DNA from 3 places in the Shinella sp. BE166 genome. Region 1 is predicted to be linked to each of the others. Evidence: riboswitches for the same ligand, from Rfam matches in the RefSeq annotation. Region 1 holds a riboswitch; each other region holds the start of a gene.
What was found. A riboswitch is a leader RNA that binds a small molecule or an ion and turns the genes downstream of it on or off. The one in region 1 is predicted to bind cobalamin.
Positions count from the first base shown of each region.

Region 1 (6,107 bases):
GTGAGGATCGGCCTTGCAAGCCTCGTTGGGCTGACGCTCGCAGGCCAGCCGGCAATCGCCTTCGCCCAGGCCACCACCGGCAAGGAAGCCGGAAGCGCCGGAAAACGCTGGGAAGAGGAATTTTCGCTCTGGCAGAAGGTTTCCGCCGGCAGCGACCTTACGCAGTACGAAACCTATCTGAAGCAATATCCGAACGGCACTTTCGCCTCGATGGCGCGCCTGCGCATCGCCGAATTGCAGGCCGCCGCCAAGGTGAAGCAGACGACGGGCACCTCCACCGAGCAGGCCGAGGCGGACGCCAAGGCCAAGGCGGAACAGGCGGCCGCTGCCGAAAAGGCCAAGGCGGAAGAGCAGGCGGCTGCGGAAAAGGCCAAGGCTGAGGAAGAAGCCCGGAAAACCGCCGAAGCCGAAAAGGCGAAGGCCGATGCGGAAGCGGCGCGCCTGAAGGCGGAGGCCGAGACGAAGAAGGCTGAAGAAGAGGCACAAAAAGCCGCCGAGGCCGATAAAGCCAAGGCGGAGGCCGAAACGGCACGCCTGAAGGCGGAAGCTGAGGCCAAGAAGGCTGAAGAGGAAGCGCAGAAGGCTGCCGAAGCCGAAAAGGCTAAGGCGGCTGCGGAAGAAGCCCGCCTGAAGGCGGAAGCCGAGGCGAAGAAGGCGGAAGAAGAAACCGCCGCCCGTGCACTGGCCGCGGAAAAGGCCGCCGCCGAGGAGAAGGCAAAGGCGGAAGCCGCGGCCGCGGAAAAAGCCCGCACCGAAGAGGCCGCCCGCCTGAAGGCGGAAGCGGAACAGAAGGAAGCGGCTGCGCGCAAGCTGGCCGATGAACAGGCCGCCGAGGCCGAGCGCCTGAAGGCAGAGGCCCAGGCGGCTGCGGACAAGGCGAAGGCCGAAGAGACGGCGCGCCTGAAGGCGGAAGCCGAACGCCAGAAGGCCGAAGAGGCTGCGGCCGCGCAGAAGGCGCGGGCCGAAGAGGAAGCCACCGCCCGCCGCGAGGCCGAAGCCAAGCGCATCGAGACCGAGAAGGCCGCGGCCGAAGAAAAGGCCCGCATCCAGGAAGAGGCCGCCGCCGCGCGCAAGCTTGCGGAAGAAAAGGCCGCGGAAGTGGAGAAGCTGAAGGCCGAAGCGGCACGCGCTGCGGCGGATGCCGAGGCCAAGGCTGCGGAAGCCGCCCGCCTTGCCGAAGAGGCTGAAAAACGCGCCGAAGAGGCTGCTGAAGCCGCAAAGCAGGCGGACACCGACAATGCCGAAGCCGAGGGGGCCGACACCGGCGAAGCCGCGACCGCCACCCGCGAAACCGAGACAAAGGACGCCGAGCGCAAGGACCGCGGCCTCGCCATCGAGCGCGCCGACGACGCGAAGAAGCGCGAGGAAGAGACCTTCGAGAAGGCCGTGCTCGGCGGCACGCAGGAATCGTTCCAGGCCTATCTCGACGAATATCCGAATGGTCGTTTCGTTGGGGATGCCCGCGAACGGCTCGCAGCTCTTGCCGATACCAAGCGCGAGGAGGCCGTGACGCCGAAACAGGAAACCGAGACGGCCATTATCGACACCGAGCGCCAGGCCATCGAGGAGCGGCCGATCGTCGATCCCCGCGAGGCCTATATGGACCGGTCGATTCGCGTGCAGGCCCAGCGTTTCCTGAGCGCGCTCGGCTACAATACCTACGGCGTCGACGGCGTCTTCGGCCCGCGCACCCGCTCGGCGATCGCCGCCTGGCAGGGTTCTTCCGGCTATCGCGCCGATGGCTACCTGTCGCGTCCGCAATACCGCGCGCTGCGGCAGGCCGCGCAATATGCCGAGGCTCGCCAGAACCGCCAACGCCGCTACCAGCAGGACTATGACGTGCTCGAAGGCCCGGTCGACGGGTACTATGAAGAGCGCGAATACCGCGGCGACAGCTACTACAACGATGGCGGCGGTCTGGTGATCATTCCGGGCTATTGAGCGGGCGACGGCGGTTTCAGCACAGGCGATGCCGCTGCCGATCGATTGACTTGCGCGATGCGGAAGCATAATCATCCGGATTATTGGATGGTTCCCGGGTCCGGAAACGGATCGGGGAGTAAATGGGAATGTGACGCGGCGGACCCAAATAGGGCGCTGCAATCACGGCCGACCCCGCGACTGTAGAGTGGCGAGGGACGTTCATCTGGAGGGCAGGATCTGCGTGCGGGAGGAAGCAATGGTGCTTCAGGCCGTGCCGGGGAAACCAGCCGGAAAAGCCACTGGGTGGCATCGCGATAAGCCGGGGCCGGACGCCTCTCTGTCTACGAATCGTCCACCCTTTTGCGATGCTTTTGCCCGGGAAGGTGAGAATGTTCCGCAGGCGTTGAAAAACGCCGGACGCCGCGAGCCAGGAGACCTGCCAGCCGATGAGGGCATTTCGCCCGACCTGGGGAGGGGCTTCCCCAACGCCTGCACGGAGGTTGTCATGGCTGTTTCTTCAACGTCTTCTGTTACCCTTTCCGCAAACGACCGCCTTGTTGCCGGCGTTTTCGCGCTTCTGATCGGCGCTTTCTTGGTGTTCGGCGCGGGCCTCGCGAATTCGGCCGTGCTGCACGACACGGCGCACGACACCCGTCACTCCTACGGCTTTCCCTGCCACTAAGGAGTTTTTGACATGATCGTTCGTTATCTCCTGGCCGCCCTGGTGGCCGGGCTGTTCTCCGGCGTGCTCATGACAGCCGCCCAGGAGGCGCGAGTCGTGCCGCTCATTCTCCATGCGGAGGAATTCGAGGGCGGCGGCGAAACCGCGCCGGCCACCGAAGGCACCACGCCCTCCACCGATGGCGCCACCCAGACGCAGGAGCATTCGTCGCTCGGCGACGTCCTTCTGGATGTGGCTTCGTCCTTCTCGCCGATCTCCGTCGCCTACGCCCATGAGGGCGAAGAGCACGAAGAGGGCGGCATCATGTTCGGCATGAGCCGGTTCTCCGGCACGCTGCTGGCAAACCTCGTGACCGGCTCGGGCTTTGCCCTGCTGCTCGCCGGCTTCAGCCTCGTTTCCGGCCATCCGATCACGGTGGCGAACGGTGCGCTGTGGGGTGCAGCCGGCTGGCTTGCCGTGCACATGCTGCCGGCCATCGGCCTGCCGCCGGAACTTCCGGGCTTCCCGGCCGCCGATCTCGGCGACCGCCAGGTCTGGTGGGTTGCGACCATCGTGCTTTCGGCGGCGGGGCTTTACCTGCTCTTCCTCAAGGACGGCATCGTCGCCAAGATCGCCGGCATCGTGCTGATTGCGGCGCCGCAGGTCTACGGCGCGCCGCAGCCGGGCGACATTTCCAGCAATGTTCCGGCCGTTCTCGGCGCGGAGTTCGCCGTCGCGGCGCTGGCCACGACGCTGTTCTTCTGGATCGTGCTCGGCCTCTCGCTGGGTTTTGCCAACGAGAAGATCGCCAAGGCCGCCTGATATGGCACAGACATCGCCCGGAGCCGTCCTGGTTCTGGGCGGTGCGCGTTCCGGAAAATCCGCTTTTGCCGAAAGGCTGGTCGCCGAGACCGGCCTTTCGCGTCATTACATCGCCACCGGCCGCGCATGGGACGATGAGATGCGCCAGCGCATCGCCAAACACCGCGAGGATCGCGGCGACGGCTGGCAAACCCATGAGGAGCCGCTTGCGCTCGCCGCCCGTATCAGGGGTTTGGCACGAGCGGACCGGGCGATACTCGTCGATTGCCTGACGCTCTGGGTCACCAACCTGATGCTGGAGGAACGCGACATGGCCGCGGAATTTGCCGGCCTCGCGGAAGCGATCGACGGCGCGCCGGGCCGGCTGGTCTTCGTTTCCAACGAGGTCGGCCTCGGCATCGTGCCGGAAAACCGCATGGCGCGCGAATTCCGCGACCATGCCGGGCGGCTCCACCAGCAAGTGGCCGCCCTCGTGCCAGAAGTCTATTTCGTCGCGGCCGGATTGCCGCTGAAAATGAAGGGTTGAGTCATGCTGCAACAGAAAATCCCCGCCACCGTCATCACCGGCTTCCTCGGCGCGGGCAAGACGACGCTGATCCGCAACCTGCTGCAGAACGCCGGCGGAAAACGCATCGCGCTCATCATCAACGAGTTCGGCGATCTCGGCGTGGACGGCGACGTGCTGAAGGGTTGCGGTGCGGAAGCCTGCACCGAGGACGATATCATCGAACTCACCAACGGCTGTATCTGCTGCACCGTCGCGGACGATTTCATCCCCACCATGTCGAAGCTGCTGGAGCGCGAAAACCGCCCGGACCACATCGTCATCGAGACCTCCGGCCTCGCTTTGCCGCAGCCGCTCGTCGCCGCCTTCAACTGGCCGGAAATCAAGACGCAGGTGACGGTCGACGGTGTCATCACCGTGGTGGACAGCGCCGCCGTCGCCGCCGGGCGCTTTGCCGACGATCATGACAAGGTGGATGCTTTGCGCGTCGAGGACGACAACCTCGACCACGAAAGCCCGCTCGAAGAACTGTTCGAGGATCAGCTCACGGCCGCCGACCTCATCATTCTCAACAAGACGGACCTGATCGACGCCGCCGGCCTCCAGATCGTGCGCGACGAAGTCGCCTCCCGCACGGTTCGCAAGCCCACGATGATCGAGGCGAAGAACGGTGAAGTCGCCGCCGCCGTGCTGCTCGGCCTCGGCATCGGCACGGAAGACGACATCGCCAACCGCAAGTCGCACCATGAACTGGAGCATGAGAACGGCGAGGAGCACGACCACGACGAGTTCGACAGTTTTGTCGTGGAACTCGGTGCCATTGCCGACCCGGCCGTCTTCATCGAGCGCCTCAAGGGCGTGATCGCCGAACACGACGTGCTGCGCCTCAAGGGTTTTGCCGATGTGCCCGGCAAGCCGCTGCGCCTGCTTGTCCAGGCCGTCGGCAGCCGCATCGACAGCTATTTCGAACGCGCCTGGACGCCGGGCGAAAACCGCGGCACCCGCTTCGTCGTCATCGGCCTGCACGACATGGACGAAGCGGCCGTGCGCGCGGCCATCGCCGCGGCGGTGTGATTTCGGCATGAGGATGCAGCAGTCCCTCTCTTCGGCGCTTCGGGCGCGGTTTGCCGCGGCGGTGAATCCTCGGGTCAAGCCCGAGGATGACGGTGGGGAGGGGAGGCTGTCGGCCAATCGTGGGGTTCGTCTTCCAAGGGATGGTTCCCTGTGCTTGCGGAAGAGACGTCTCCATTCGGGCACGTCGTCTCGACACCCTCCGTCATCCTCGGGCTTGACCCGAGGACCCAACGCCACTGCACGCCGGCAATCGGGGGGCGCCGCATGCACCTCCTGCTAGCCCAGAAGGGAACCATCGCCGACGGCAAAGAGGCGATCGACCTCGGCCAGACGCCGGGCGACATCCTCTTCCTCTCCGCCGCCGATACCGAACTCGCTGCCATCGCCGCCGCCCATCGCGGGCGGAATACGCAAGCGCGGCTGCGCCTTGCCAGCCTCGCGACGCTCTCGCATCCGATGTCGGTCGATACCTATATCGATCGCACCGCGCGCCACGCCAAGCTCATCGTTATCCGTGCCCTCGGCGGTGCCAGCTATTTCCGCTACGTGCTGGAAGCCCTGCTGGCGACGGCGGTGGCCAATGGCATCACGCTCGTTGCACTGCCCGGCGACGATCGGCCGGACGAAGGCATCTTACCGTTCAACCGCATCGATGATGCGGACCGCCAACATCTCTGGGCCTATCTGAACGAGGGCGGGGCGGACAATGCCGAGCGCTTCCTCGCCTATGCCGATGCGCTGGTCTTCGGCGGCGAGAAGCCCGACGCCGCGACGCCGCTGGAGAAGGCCGGCATCTGGTGGCCGGGGCGGGGTGTCGTTGATATCGATGAATGGCGGAGAGTATCGGCTCCCATGGTGGTCCCACCAGGACTCGAACCCCCGACCGCTGCAATCTCCTTCTACCGCGCCTATGTCCAGAGCGGCGAGACACGTCCCGTTGAAATGTTGATCGAAGCACTGGCGGCCGAAGGCGTGCGCGCCTTGCCGCTCTTCGTCTCCAGCCTCAAGGAGCCGGCCTCCATCGAGACGGTGCGGGCGGCCTTCGCGGCAATCCAGCCGGAGGTCGTGCTGAATGCCACGAGTTTTGCCGTCTCCGCGCCGGGCGCCGGGCGCAAGCCGACG
Region 1 is NZ_JBPEHL010000006.1:77,014-83,120, forward strand. It holds gene J2Y63_RS16750 (peptidoglycan-binding domain-containing protein) at 1-1,941, shown strand, start outside; cobalamin riboswitch at 2,013-2,381, shown strand; gene J2Y63_RS16755 (CbtB domain-containing protein) at 2,429-2,605, shown strand; gene J2Y63_RS16760 (CbtA family protein) at 2,618-3,406, shown strand; gene cobU (bifunctional adenosylcobinamide kinase/adenosylcobinamide-phosphate guanylyltransferase) at 3,408-3,932, shown strand; gene cobW (cobalamin biosynthesis protein CobW) at 3,936-4,985, shown strand; gene cobN (cobaltochelatase subunit CobN) at 5,250-6,107, shown strand, end outside.

Region 2 (6,107 bases), on a different contig from region 1:
GCGCTTCAGCGCGACCAGGGCATCACGCGGATTCCCTCCAACGATTTCTCCTTTTACGATCATGTGCTGGATACGGCCGTGATGGTCGGCGCCATTCCCGCCGCCTATGGCTGGGACGGCGGCGACGTACCGCTTTCGCTGTATTTCGCCATGGCACGCGGCAGCGAGCGGGATGGTCCTGCCGATTGCGGCCATGCGCATCACGGCCACGGCGTTCCCGCGCTCGAAATGACCAAATGGTTCGACACGAATTATCACTACATGGTGCCTGAGGTCTCGGAGGATCAGGTGTTCCGCCTCACCACGCAGAAGCCGGTCGCCCACTTCCTGGAGGCCAAGGCGCTCGGCATCCACACGCGCCCGGTCATGCTCGGCCCGGTGACCTTCCTCAAGCTCGCGAAGGCGCGTCCGTCCACCTTCAAGCCGCTCGACCTCCTGGCAAAGCTGCTGCCGGTCTATGAGGAACTGTTCCGCCGTTTGGGCGAGGCAGGCGCGGACTGGGTTCAGGTCGACGAGCCGATCCTTTCGCTCGACCTCACCGAGGGCGAGCGCCATGCCTTCAAACTCGCCTATGAAGGCTTCGCCAAGGCGGCACCCGGCCTGAAGCTGATGCTCACGACCTATTTTGGCGCGCTCGCGGATAATCTTTCGGCTGTTGCCGCCCTGCCGGTCGCCGGCCTCCATGTCGATCTTGCGCGCGCGCCGGACCAGCTCGACGCGGTCGTGCAGACCGTGCGTGCGGACCAGGTCCTGTCGCTCGGCGTGATCGACGGGCGCAACATCTGGCGGGCGGACCTCGCGTCCATCCTCGACCGAATGGCCCCGGTCGTTTCCGCCCGCGGCGCCGATGCGGTCGAAATCGCCGCCGCGTGCTCACTGCTGCATGTGCCGATCGACCTCGATCTCGAAACGGCGCTCGACTCCGACCTCAAGACCTGGCTTGCCTTCGCGACGCAGAAGCTTGGCGAGCTTGCGACGCTCGGCAAGGGCCTTGCACAGGGCAAGGATGCCGCTCGACAAACCCTGGACGACGCTTCGCGGGCCATCGCCGCCCGCGCCGCATCGCCGAAGGTGACCGACCCGCTGGTGCAGGGCCGCATTGCCGGCATCGACGCGGGCATGAAGACGCGCGCGAGCGCCTTCGAAACGCGCCGCCGGATCCAGTCGGCGGCGATCAGGCTGCCGCTGTTCCCGACGACGACGATCGGCTCGTTCCCGCAGACGAGCGACGTTCGCAAGGCGCGCTCCGCCCATGCCAAGGGAATGTTGAGCTACGCGGACTACGAAACCTTCCTGCAGAAGGAAACAGAAACCGCCATCCGCTGGCAGGAGGAGATCGGCCTCGACGTGCTCGTGCACGGCGAATTCGAGCGCAACGACATGGTGCAATATTTCGGCGAGCAATTATCCGGATTCGCTTTCACGCAGCATGCCTGGGTGCAGAGCTACGGCTCGCGCTACGTCCGCCCGCCGATCATCTTCGGCGACGTCTCGCGGCCGAACCCGATGACGGTGCGCTGGTGGCAATATTCGCAGTCCCTCACCGACAAGCCGGTGAAGGGCATGCTGACCGGCCCGGTGACGATCCTCAACTGGTCCTTCGTGCGCGACGATATCGCCCGTAGCGCGACATGCCGACAGATCGCCCTTGCCATCCGCGACGAGGTCGTCGATCTCGAAAAGGCCGGCGCGAAACTGATCCAGATCGACGAGGCAGCCCTTCGCGAAGGCCTGCCGCTCCGCCACAAGGACTGGCAGCACTATCTCGACTGGGCCGTCGAATCCTTCCGCCTTTGCGCAAGCGGCGTGGCGGATGGCACCCAGATCCACACCCACATGTGCTATTCGGAGTTCAACGACATCATCTCCGCGATCGCCGCCATGGATGCCGATGTCATCTCCATCGAGACGTCGCGCTCGAAGATGGAACTGCTCGATGCCTTCCGGAACTTTGAATATCCGAACGAGATCGGCCCCGGCGTCTACGACATCCACTCGCCGCGGGTGCCGGAGGTGAAAGAGATGACCGATCTCTTGTCGCTCGCCCGCGAGCGCCTTCAGGATCGCCAGATTTGGATCAATCCCGATTGCGGCCTGAAGACCCGGAAATGGGAGGAGGTCAAGCCAGCCCTCGTCAACATGGTGGCAGCCGCCGCCGAACTGCGACGGGCGGCGCAGTAACAACGCGTGGCCCGGCCGCAAGGCCGGGCCGTGTCGTTGCTTCTATCGAGGATGTCGTATTCCCGAAGGTCATTTCGTCCTGCGCGTGGTTTGTTGGGCCTGTTCAGGGTGCCATTCCGGCGTTGTCGGGATGGATAATTGGGAAGCCGGTCTAAAACCGGCGCTGCCCCCGCAACGGTAGCGGAACCAAAATCTCGGCAAATGCCACTGGCCAGCAGGCTGGGAAGGCGCCGAGAGTGTCCGGAAGGACGGTTCTGGAGCCCGGAAACCAGCCTTGAACCCAAGACTCGACCGATTGCGGTGGGCGATCGAGAGGCGAATAGGCGTCTCGTTCGGGCCGCCCTGTTCCTCCTCTTTTCCATCCTTTCGTCGAAAGACACGGTCCGCATTCGCCCATTGGCGATGCGCGTCGGCGTTCCGACCAGATCCTGCCCGCGCATCTGCGGGCCGGAACGGCGTTCAACTGAGGAGGAGACGGATATGAGCAGGAACAGAGGCGTCGTCTACATGCGCCCCGGCAAGGTGGAAGTGCGCGACATCGACGACCCGAAGCTGGAGGCGCCGGATGGCCGGCGCATCGAGCACGGCGTGATACTCAAGGTGATTTCCACCAATATCTGCGGCTCCGACCAGCACATGGTGCGCGGCCGCACCACGGCCATGCCCGGCCTCGTGCTGGGCCACGAGATCACCGGCGAGGTCATCGAGAAGGGCATCGACGTGGAGATGCTGCAGGTCGGCGATATCGTGTCCGTGCCGTTTAATGTGGCCTGCGGGCGCTGCCGCTGCTGCAAGTCGCAGGATACCGGCGTCTGCCTGACGGTGAACCCGTCGCGCGCCGGCGGCGCCTATGGCTATGTCGACATGGGCGGCTGGATCGGCGGCCAGGCGCGCTACGTCACCATCCCCTATGCGGATTTCAACCTCCTGAAATTCCCCGACCGCGACAAGGCGATGGCGAAGATCCGCGACCTCACCATGCTGTCCGATATCCTGCCGACGGGCTTCCACGGTGCGGTGCGCGCGGGCGTCGGCGTCGGCTCCACGGTCTACGTGGCGGGCGCCGGCCCGGTCGGCTTGGCCGCGGCCGCCTCCGCGCGCATCCTCGGTGCTGCGGTCGTGATGATCGGTGATTTCAACAAGGATCGCCTGGCGCATGCCGCAAGGGTCGGCTTCGAGCCGATCGACCTTTCCAAGAGCGATCGGCTGGGCGACATGATCGCCGAAGTGGTCGGCACCGACGAGGTCGACAGCGCCATCGACGCGGTGGGTTTCGAGGCGCGCGGCCATGCGGGCGGCGAGCAGCCGGCCATCGTACTCAACCAGATGATGGAGATCACCCGCGCTGCGGGCTCCATCGGCATTCCCGGCCTCTATGTCACCGAGGATCCCGGCGCGGTCGATAGTGCTGCAAAGGTCGGCAGCCTGTCGCTGCGCTTCGGCCTCGGCTGGGCCAAGGCGCAGTCCTTCCACACCGGCCAGACGCCCGTGCTGAAGTACAACCGGCAGCTCATGCAGGCGATCCTGCACGACCGGCTGCCGATCGCCGACATCGTCAACGCGAAGATCATTGCGCTCGACGATGCCGTGCAGGGCTACGAGAGTTTCGACCAGGGAGCGGCCACGAAATTCGTGCTCGACCCGCATGGGGACCTGTTGAAGGCCGCCTGACGGCCGGGTGCGCCGGCGGGTGTTTCCGCCGGCGCACGCAAATCACGGATGAAGGATGAAACGACCATGGCGGATCTCCGGGATGTCTTGATAGACCACCTCGTCGACGCGAGGGCAGGGTGGAGCATGGGCTCCTTCGGCGCCGTCGCCGAGTTCCACCAGGATTGGGGCGAATATCTGGAGGCCGACGCGCCGACGATGTTCGTGCGCGCGACATCGCGCGGCGCCATGCGGCTGAACGCCGACATGGTCGAGCAGGTCGTTCCGGTCGCCTATGAGACGCTCAGCGCGAAGCCGCAGCGATGGAGCCACGGCGTGGCGCTCTGCCTGCCCGAAAGGGATTCGGCGATGGAGGGGCGCAAGGTCCTGACGGAGCTCGGGGCCGACGCGGAGGCGGTGCGTCCCACGGACAGGAAAGCGGTGCTGTTCGATATCGGGCTGGCGCTGCCGCAATGCGACTTCTGCATCCGCACGGCAGACACGGACCTGATCACCCTTCTGCGCGCCCATGCCGGGCGCAGCCTCTTCGATCCCGGAAATCCGGTGAGCGCCGCCCTCATGACGGCCCATCCTCATCGGGTCGCACTGACCCGGATCGGCCGCATCGAGGTTTTCCAGAAGATCGGCGGGCCGGAGACCGGCGGCGTCTCGCCCGCCGGGCCGCACACGCACCTGCTGCCGCATTTGCTGCGGTCGGGCCGCACCCATTCGGCCAACACGCCGATCCCGAAATATCACGTCCCGCTCGGTTATCTGCACCCGGCCAATCCCGTGATGGATACGCTCGGCCGCGACCTGAAATTCGACATCGACGCCCATGCCCGCTTCCAGGCGCTGTTCGAGCGCTTCGCCCGCCCGGACCTGCCGCTCCTGCGCAAGGCGGTGCTGGACGGGCTGGCAAGGCGGATGGAGCCCGATGACTTCCCCGCCCAGTCCGACCGTTTCAGCCGCGCGACGGTGCGCATAACGCTGCGCCAGCAATATCGGCTCGCCGAGCGGTTCGGAAGCCGCACCTATCTTAGCCTGGTGTCGCAATGGCGGGAGGTTCTGGACCGTGTGTCGGACGGAGCCGAGACGGACGCGGATATACCGGGCCACGCCGCTGCCGAATGGCAGGATCCCGCGACCCTGGCCGCAGCGGGCTGACGGCTACGCCGCCGATCCGAAGTGCCGCAAGGCCCAGCGCCGGCCATCGCTCGTCAGCGAGAGCGAACCGAGCGGCTCGACATCGACACGCCAGACCGACGTCAGCGGTGCGCCGAGAACATGGGCGAGAACGATCTTCAGCACGATGCCATGCGTGACGGCGAGCCGGCGTCCTCCGGTCCCATGCAACCCATCCAGCCAGGCGGCCACACGCTCGCGCACCTGCTCGAAGCTTTCGCCGCCATGCGGCGCCGCCGACGGGTCCGCCATCCAGCGCTGGAGATCGTCGGCCGCGACATCGGCCACCGCCAACCCGTTCCACCGCCCATAATCGACATCCCGCAGCGCCTCACAAAGCGTCGGCTTCGATGAGAAGGCCACGGCCGTCTCGGCGGCGCTGGCCTCGGGGGCATGCAACACGTCTTCGAAGGTGGGAAGGGCACACGCGAGCTGTGTTGCGCGTTCAAGCTCTTTGGCAAGGATTGGCTCGTCGGAGAAAAAACGCGGCTGCTGATTTGACGCGGTCGCGCCGCGGCTGAGCAGGGTCAGGCGGGTCGCCCGGATGCGGTTTGTTTTTCCGCTCACGTCTTGCACGGCTTGCCTGTCGTCGTGGAGTTTATGCTTTGTTCCGAAAACCCCTTCCGGGCAGTTGCCTGCCCGGAAGGAAATGTCATGGGATGCTGTGATCAGCTGCAGCCGCTGGTGGCGCCGCAGGTGTCGCACTTTTCGCAGGTGCCGTTGCGCACCATCGTGAAGTTCTGGCACTCGGAGCACATGTTGCCGGTGTAGCCCTGGGCGATCGAGCGCATGCGGCGTTCGGCTTCGAGCTTCTTGGCGTCGGCCTTGGCGCTGGCGGCTTCGGCGGCGGCCTTGTCGGAGAAGAGGGCGGTGACGCTCTCGACTGCGCCGTCCGCGGCCTCCTCGGCGACCTCGTCCGCGACTTCGGCGGCACGCTCCTCGTAATCGCGCTTGAAGGCGACGATTTCCGAGGTGGAGATGGCGACGGCCGGCTCCAGCTTGCGCGCGGCATTGCCGGCAAACGAGGTGACGTTGCTGCCGGACGATGCCTTGGCGGGGGCTGCGGTTGCCGCACCCTTAGGTTCGCCGAG
Region 2 is NZ_JBPEHL010000002.1:515,724-521,830, forward strand. It holds gene metE (5-methyltetrahydropteroyltriglutamate--homocysteine S-methyltransferase) at 1-2,181, shown strand, start outside; cobalamin riboswitch at 2,271-2,472, shown strand; gene fdhA (formaldehyde dehydrogenase, glutathione-independent) at 2,662-3,852, shown strand; gene J2Y63_RS06545 (DUF6925 family protein) at 3,919-4,998, shown strand; gene J2Y63_RS06550 (histidine phosphatase family protein) at 5,002-5,583, opposite strand; gene J2Y63_RS06555 (vitamin B12-dependent ribonucleotide reductase) at 5,685-6,107, opposite strand, start outside.
Region 2: it holds a riboswitch for cobalamin, as region 1 does, so the genes downstream of both, fdhA (formaldehyde dehydrogenase, glutathione-independent) here and J2Y63_RS16755 (CbtB domain-containing protein) in region 1, are expected to answer to the same signal.

Region 3 (6,107 bases), 140 kb from region 1:
TCCCTTCATGCAGCCTATGATAGGATATGCTTATGCGGCCGGATCGCGGCCCCGACAGTTTCACAGGATCGTCAATTTGAAAGGTTTGAGCCGCCTTCTGTTTGCCGTTGCGACCGGCTTACCGCTTCTGTTTTCAGGCGGCACGGCGGCAGCGGCGGTGTGCGAGCAGATCCAGGCGGAGCTTGCGAACCTGCCCAAGGTGGTGGTCGATACGGCGAGCGCGCGCAAATATGCCGGTGCCATCGCCCGCCAGAACATCCAGCTTCGCAAGGCCAAGAGCGACCAGCGCCGGCTCGGCTGCTCGGGCGGCAGCATCATCGTCGTCGGCGGCGCCAATGCGGCGGCCTGCGACACGCTCTCGACGGTCATCGGCAAGATGGAGCGCAACCTCGACATCCTTGACAAGAAGCGCCGCGAATTTGCCGGCGGCACCTCGTCGCAGGGCAAGCGCACCCGCCTGACCGCGCTGCTCGCAAGCAACGGCTGCAATGACGAAGCGAAGGTGGTGCCGATTGCGGCGACCGAAACGCTGCGCACGCTCGATGAAAAACGCACGCTCCCGCTCGGCACCACGCCGGAGGGCAGCGAGCGCCTGCAACTGCGCTCGCTCGGCGGCGGCTCCGGCCATGGCAACCTGCGCACCGTCTGCGTGCGCACCTGCGACGGCGGCTTCTTCCCGATCTCGTCGGGCGCAACCCCGCTCGATTTCCGCCGCGACCAGCAGGTTTGCGCGATGATGTGCCCCGAGACGCAGACCGAACTGTTCTACCAGTCGATGACGAACGGCCAGGAGACGGACCAGATGACCTCAACGGTCACCGGCCGGCCCTATTACGAAATGCCGAACGCCTTCTCCTATCGCACGCGCGACCTCTCCAAGCCCGGCGCCTGCGGCTGCAACCTCTCGGCCTATTACCAAGAGATGATCAAGCGCGAGAAGGCGCTGAAGGGCAACGAGACAGCGAACACCGGCAGGGATAGCGACGAGCAAGGCGGCTCGATCACCACCATCCACACGCTGCCGAAGAAGGACGAGACGCCGGCCAAGCTGCCGGTGAAGGTCGAGGAACGCGACTACGACCCGGCGAAGAGCAAGGTGCGCACGGTCGGTCCGGTTTTCCTGCCGGCCAACGAATCCGCCATCGACCTCGGCCGCCCGGCCGATGCCGGCGTCAACTGACGCCCGCGTCCGGCCAGCGCTCCTCAAACACCAGGTCCTCCAGCGGCAGGCGCTGCCGCCATCCCTTCACCGCAAGCTCCGGCTCGGCATAGAGGCGGTCGACCAGGCCGACGCAGAGCCAGGCGACGATCTCGACATGGTCTGGAATGCCGAGGATGTTTCGGATGTCGCTGTCGTGGAAGATGCTGACCCAGCCGACGCCCACCCCTTCCGCCCGCGCCGCAAGCCAGAGGTTCTGCACCGCACAGACCGTGGAATAGACATCCATGCGCGGATTGTGCGTGCGCCCCAGAACGACGGTCCCGCCGCGCGTCGGGTCGCAGGTGACGCAGATCGACAGCGGCGCCTTCAGGATGCCTTCGAGTTTCAACGCACGATACTGCGTCTGGCGGTCGCCGTCGAACATCGCCGCCGCTTCCGCATTCGCCTTCAGGAAGGCGGCATGCACCGCGCGCCGGGTCGCCTCGCTGCGCACCAGCAGAAAATTCCACGGCTGCATGAAGCCGACCGAGGGCGCGCTGTGGGCGGCGTGCAGCAGGCGGCCCACGAGATCGTTCGGCAAGGGATCGGGCAGAAACTGGTCGCGCACGTCGCGGCGCGTTTCGATGGCATGGTAGACGGCGGCCTTGTCCTCGCTGGAAAAGGCGCCCGCCCCGACCAGACGGTCGCACGGTTCGGCTCGCATCGTCATCTCCCCAACAATGCGCACAACCTTCCGCCGTCCGCGCGGTTCGGTCAATCTTGCCAGGCCGGTCTTCTGACTTCGGGTCACGCGCCCCGCACCTGCCTTCCCGGTTGAACAACCAGTGGCAAAAGCCTGAATCGATTCAAGCTTTTACGGTGCGAACCATCCCCGTCACAGCGCTGGGCACGTTCCGGACTTGAGGCTCTCGCCCGCACCGGATTCCCGATTCTCCTGCGAAACGCAGGCACCTGACGGAAACGATATGCGCATGGCTTGGCGGCGCGATCAAGCCTGCCCGCGCCGCGCACCGGCCTGTCAGCGCCCTATATCAGGCCGCGCGCGCCTCGCCGGCCTCGATAATCATCTCCTGGCCGACATGATCCGCATGGACGGCGCGGTTTCGGCCGGCGTTCTTGGCGGCGTAGAGCGCAGCATCCGCCATCACCATCACGTCATGCACGGAGCCGCCGTGCTGCGGGAACTGCGCGATCCCGGCGCTGCCGCCGATGACCAGCAACTGGCCGTCATAGGCGATCGGCACCTGCGTATCGCGCACGAGGCTGCCGGCAAGCTCCAGCAGAGCCTCGTGGCTTCGCTCGCCGGTGAGGAGCACGGAGAATTCGTCGCCGCCGAGGCGGGCGACACAGCCCTGCTTGCCGATACGATCGGAAAACCGCCGGGCGACGGCCTGGAGCACGGCGTCACCGGCCGCATGGCCATGCCGGTCGTTGACCGCCTTGAACTTGTCGAGGTCGAGCGCGAGAATGGCGAAGGGCTTGGTCTCGCCCCTGCGGATGGCGCGGCGCACCTCCTCGTCGAAGCCGCTGCGGTTCTTCAGCCCCGTCAGCGTGTCATGCCGCGCGAGGAAGGCGTTTTTCGCCTCGCTGCGCTGGAGCGCCTTGATGAGGGCAGAGAAGCGCAGCGTGACGAAGAGCATGACGCCGGCGAAGACCAGCACGAACATCGCGATCTGCGGCAGCGCCGAGCGCCAGACGAAGGAGCCCGGCATATTCGGCCGCCAGGAGGCGACCATGGGATTGTAGGCATCGGCGCCGACCGGCGTCATTACCAGCCCCGGCTCCTGCGTCACGATGGGGGTAAAGCCGAGATCGTGCACGCCGAGTCGTCGCTCGGTGTTCGCCAGCATCTTTTTCGAGACCGGCTTGACGGTGATGAGCAGTGTCGGCTCCAGCCGGTGGGCCGGGATATAGAGCGACTTCGGAACGACGGCCTGCACGACGACGATGCTCATGACGCGGTCGATGAGGCGCATGCCGGTGACATGGATTTCCGGCAGCGCCGGGGTCAGGAGGTCGGGATCCTCCTTCGCGCGCGCCACCTGCCAGCCGCCGCGGTCCGGCGAGAGCGCCTCACGATACTTGCGCTCGGCCTTGTGGGTGAGATCGCTCACCCAATGCAGCTTTTCGCGCGCCTTGCTCTCGGAAACCTTTTCCCCGCGATAAACGCCGAGCACCTTTTCGCCGTCCGGCGAAGCGAAGATCATCCAGGAGAAACCGAAGTCGGACCACATCCAGTCACGCAGCTGGTCCCGCACGAAGGCGTCGCCCGGCATGCCATCGGCCAGTTCGTTGAAGCTCTTGTCCCAGAAGGAAAGCTGGCTCTGGTACTGCACGACCTGGTCGATCTGGTGGCCGAACTCGTTGCGCACCAGCGTGCGCTCGGTCTCGGCAACGAAACTGTCGGCCCGCTCGATCGCGTAATCGAGCACGAGGTAATTGGCGGCGCCGAACAGCAGCACGATCATCACGGCCGCCGTCCGGATCACCAAACCAACACCGCGTCGCCGTGTCGCGCGGCTTTCTTCCGCTTTGCTCGTCATCTCTGCCCCTGCCTGTCCCCCGCCCGGTTTTCCGGACATTGTTGAACAAAGGCTACAGGCAAGACGGCAAAAATCGCTTAAGCGGGCTGGTGAGCAAAAACTTAACTTGCGCTCACCGGATATCGGGAGATCAGGCGGCCGGCGCGTAGCGCACGAAGGCGAATTTTTCGCCGTCCGGCGCCCAGTTCGGCACGTTCATCGTGCCCTGCCCGCCGAAAAGCTCGAAAAGGACGCGCGCATTGCCGCCATCCATGTCCATCAGGCGCAGGCGCACGCTAAGATCGCGCGGATGGTCGAAGACATCGCCATCATAGGAAAGCACCAGCAAGTGCCGGCCATCGGGCGAAGGATGCGGGAACCAGTCGCCATAGGGGCTGTCGGTGATGCGCGTCGGCTCGCTGCCATTTGGCCGCACCCGCCAGATCTGCATGCGGCCGGTGCGGCTGGAATTGAAATAGATCCAGTCGCCATCCGCCGAATAATCCGGCCCGTCATTGCGCCCCTCGCCAAATGTCAGCCGACGCTCCTCGCCGCCGGCGACCGGGATCGTGTAGATATCGAAGAGATCGTCGCGGATGCCGCAATAGGCGAACGTCGCCCCATCCGGCGACCAGCCATGCCAATAGGACGGCAGGTTCGGAGTCACCAGCCGCGGCGTCCCGCCTTCCGCCGGCAGCACATAGATCGCCGACTTGCCGAATTCCACCTTGTCGCTGATCGCCAGCAACGTGCCATCGGGCGAAAGCCCATGATCGTTGTTGCAAAGCGTTGCAAACCCGGTGTCGATCTGCACCGGTTCGCCGCCGTCGACTGAAAGGCGATACAGCGACCCGTCACCGTTGATGACCAGGAAACGCCCATCCCGCGAAAAATTCGGCGCCTCGACAAGCCGCTCCGTCTGCCAGACAATCCGCGTTTCGCCGGTGACAATGTTGTGGATTTCGACGGAACTGCGCATGATTTCTCCTGCCGTTATCGCTGCTCATCCACCGCCGGCAACAGCTTCCGGCAGATCGATTGCATCAGCACGACATTGCTCTGGTCGCGCCAAGTCGAAACGAAACCCCAGACCAACAACAAAAGGATGCAGGTAAAGGCCACGCCGACGATGACAAGGCTGCCGGTCGCAAGGCCGTAGATGCCGAACACTGCCGGTGTTGCGAAATAGGCGACCTGCGCCGAAACCTGCCGGCCGGCCGACATGTCGCTCAGCGACCACAACCGGATGAGCCTGATTTCCTCCGTCGTGAAATCCGGGCGGTTTTCATCACCGCCCGGCTCGCTGGAGCGCGCCTCCATGTTCAGCCCCGATCCCGGAACCGGTTGGTGATCGGGTAGCGGCGGTCGCGGCCGAAGTTCTTCTTGGTGATCTTCACGCCCGGCGCCGACTGGCGGCGCTTGTATTCGGCGATGTAGAGCAGGTGCTCGATGCGATGCACCGTCGCCACGTCATGGCCGTGCGAGACGATCTCCTCGGTGCTCATCTCCTTTTCGACGAGGCATTCGAGGATGTCGTCGAGCACCGGATAGGGCGGCAGCGAATCCTGGTCGGTCTGGTTGGGGCGCAGCTCGGCCGACGGCGCCTTGTCGATGATGTTCTTCGGGATCACCTCGCCCGTCGGGCCGAGCGCACCCGGCGGCGTATGTTCGTTGCGCCAGCGCGACAGCGCGTAGACCTGCATCTTGTAAAGGTCCTTGATGGGATTGAAGCCACCGTTCATGTCACCGTAGAGCGTGGCGTAACCGACCGACATTTCCGACTTGTTGCCGGTGGTGACGACCATCGAGCCGAACTTGTTGGAGACGGCCATGAGGATCGTGCCGCGCGTGCGGCTCTGCAGGTTTTCTTCCGTGATGCCCTCTTCCGTGCCTTCGAAAAGTTCCGAAAGCGAGGAGAGGAAGCCGCTCACCGGCGCCTCGATCGGCACGATGTCATAGCGGCAGCCGAGCAGCTTGGCGCAATCGGCCGCGTCCTTTAGCGAATCCTTCGAGGTATAGCGGTAGGGCAGCATGATGCAGCGCACCCGCTCCTCGCCCAACGCATCCACGGCGATGGCCGCGCAGATCGCCGAGTCGATGCCGCCGGACAGGCCGAGCACGACGTTCTTGAAGCCGTTCTTGTTGACGTAATCGCGGAAGCCGAGCAGGCAGGCACGGTAATCCGCCTCCTCGTGCTCGGGAATGCGCGACATCGGCCCGCCGTCGCAGACCCAGCCGTCGCCGCGCTTCTTCCAGGTGGTGAGCGCGATCGTTTCCTCGAACTGGCTCATCTGGAAGGCGAGCGACTTGTCCGTGTTGAAGGCGAAGCTCGCGCCATCGAACACCAGTTCGTCCTGGCCGCCGAGCTGGTTGGCGTAGATGAGCGGCAGCCCGGTCTCGATGACCTGCTTCAGCACCACCTG
Region 3 is NZ_JBPEHL010000006.1:215,908-222,014, reverse strand. It holds gene J2Y63_RS17450 (DUF2865 domain-containing protein) at 77-1,180, shown strand; gene bluB (5,6-dimethylbenzimidazole synthase) at 1,173-1,865, opposite strand; cobalamin riboswitch at 1,911-2,132, opposite strand; gene J2Y63_RS17440 (diguanylate cyclase domain-containing protein) at 2,194-3,705, opposite strand; gene J2Y63_RS17435 (TolB family protein) at 3,836-4,663, opposite strand; gene J2Y63_RS17430 (hypothetical protein) at 4,678-5,004, opposite strand; gene J2Y63_RS17425 (NAD+ synthase) at 5,007-6,107, opposite strand, start outside.
Region 3: it holds a riboswitch for cobalamin, as region 1 does, so the genes downstream of both, bluB (5,6-dimethylbenzimidazole synthase) here and J2Y63_RS16755 (CbtB domain-containing protein) in region 1, are expected to answer to the same signal.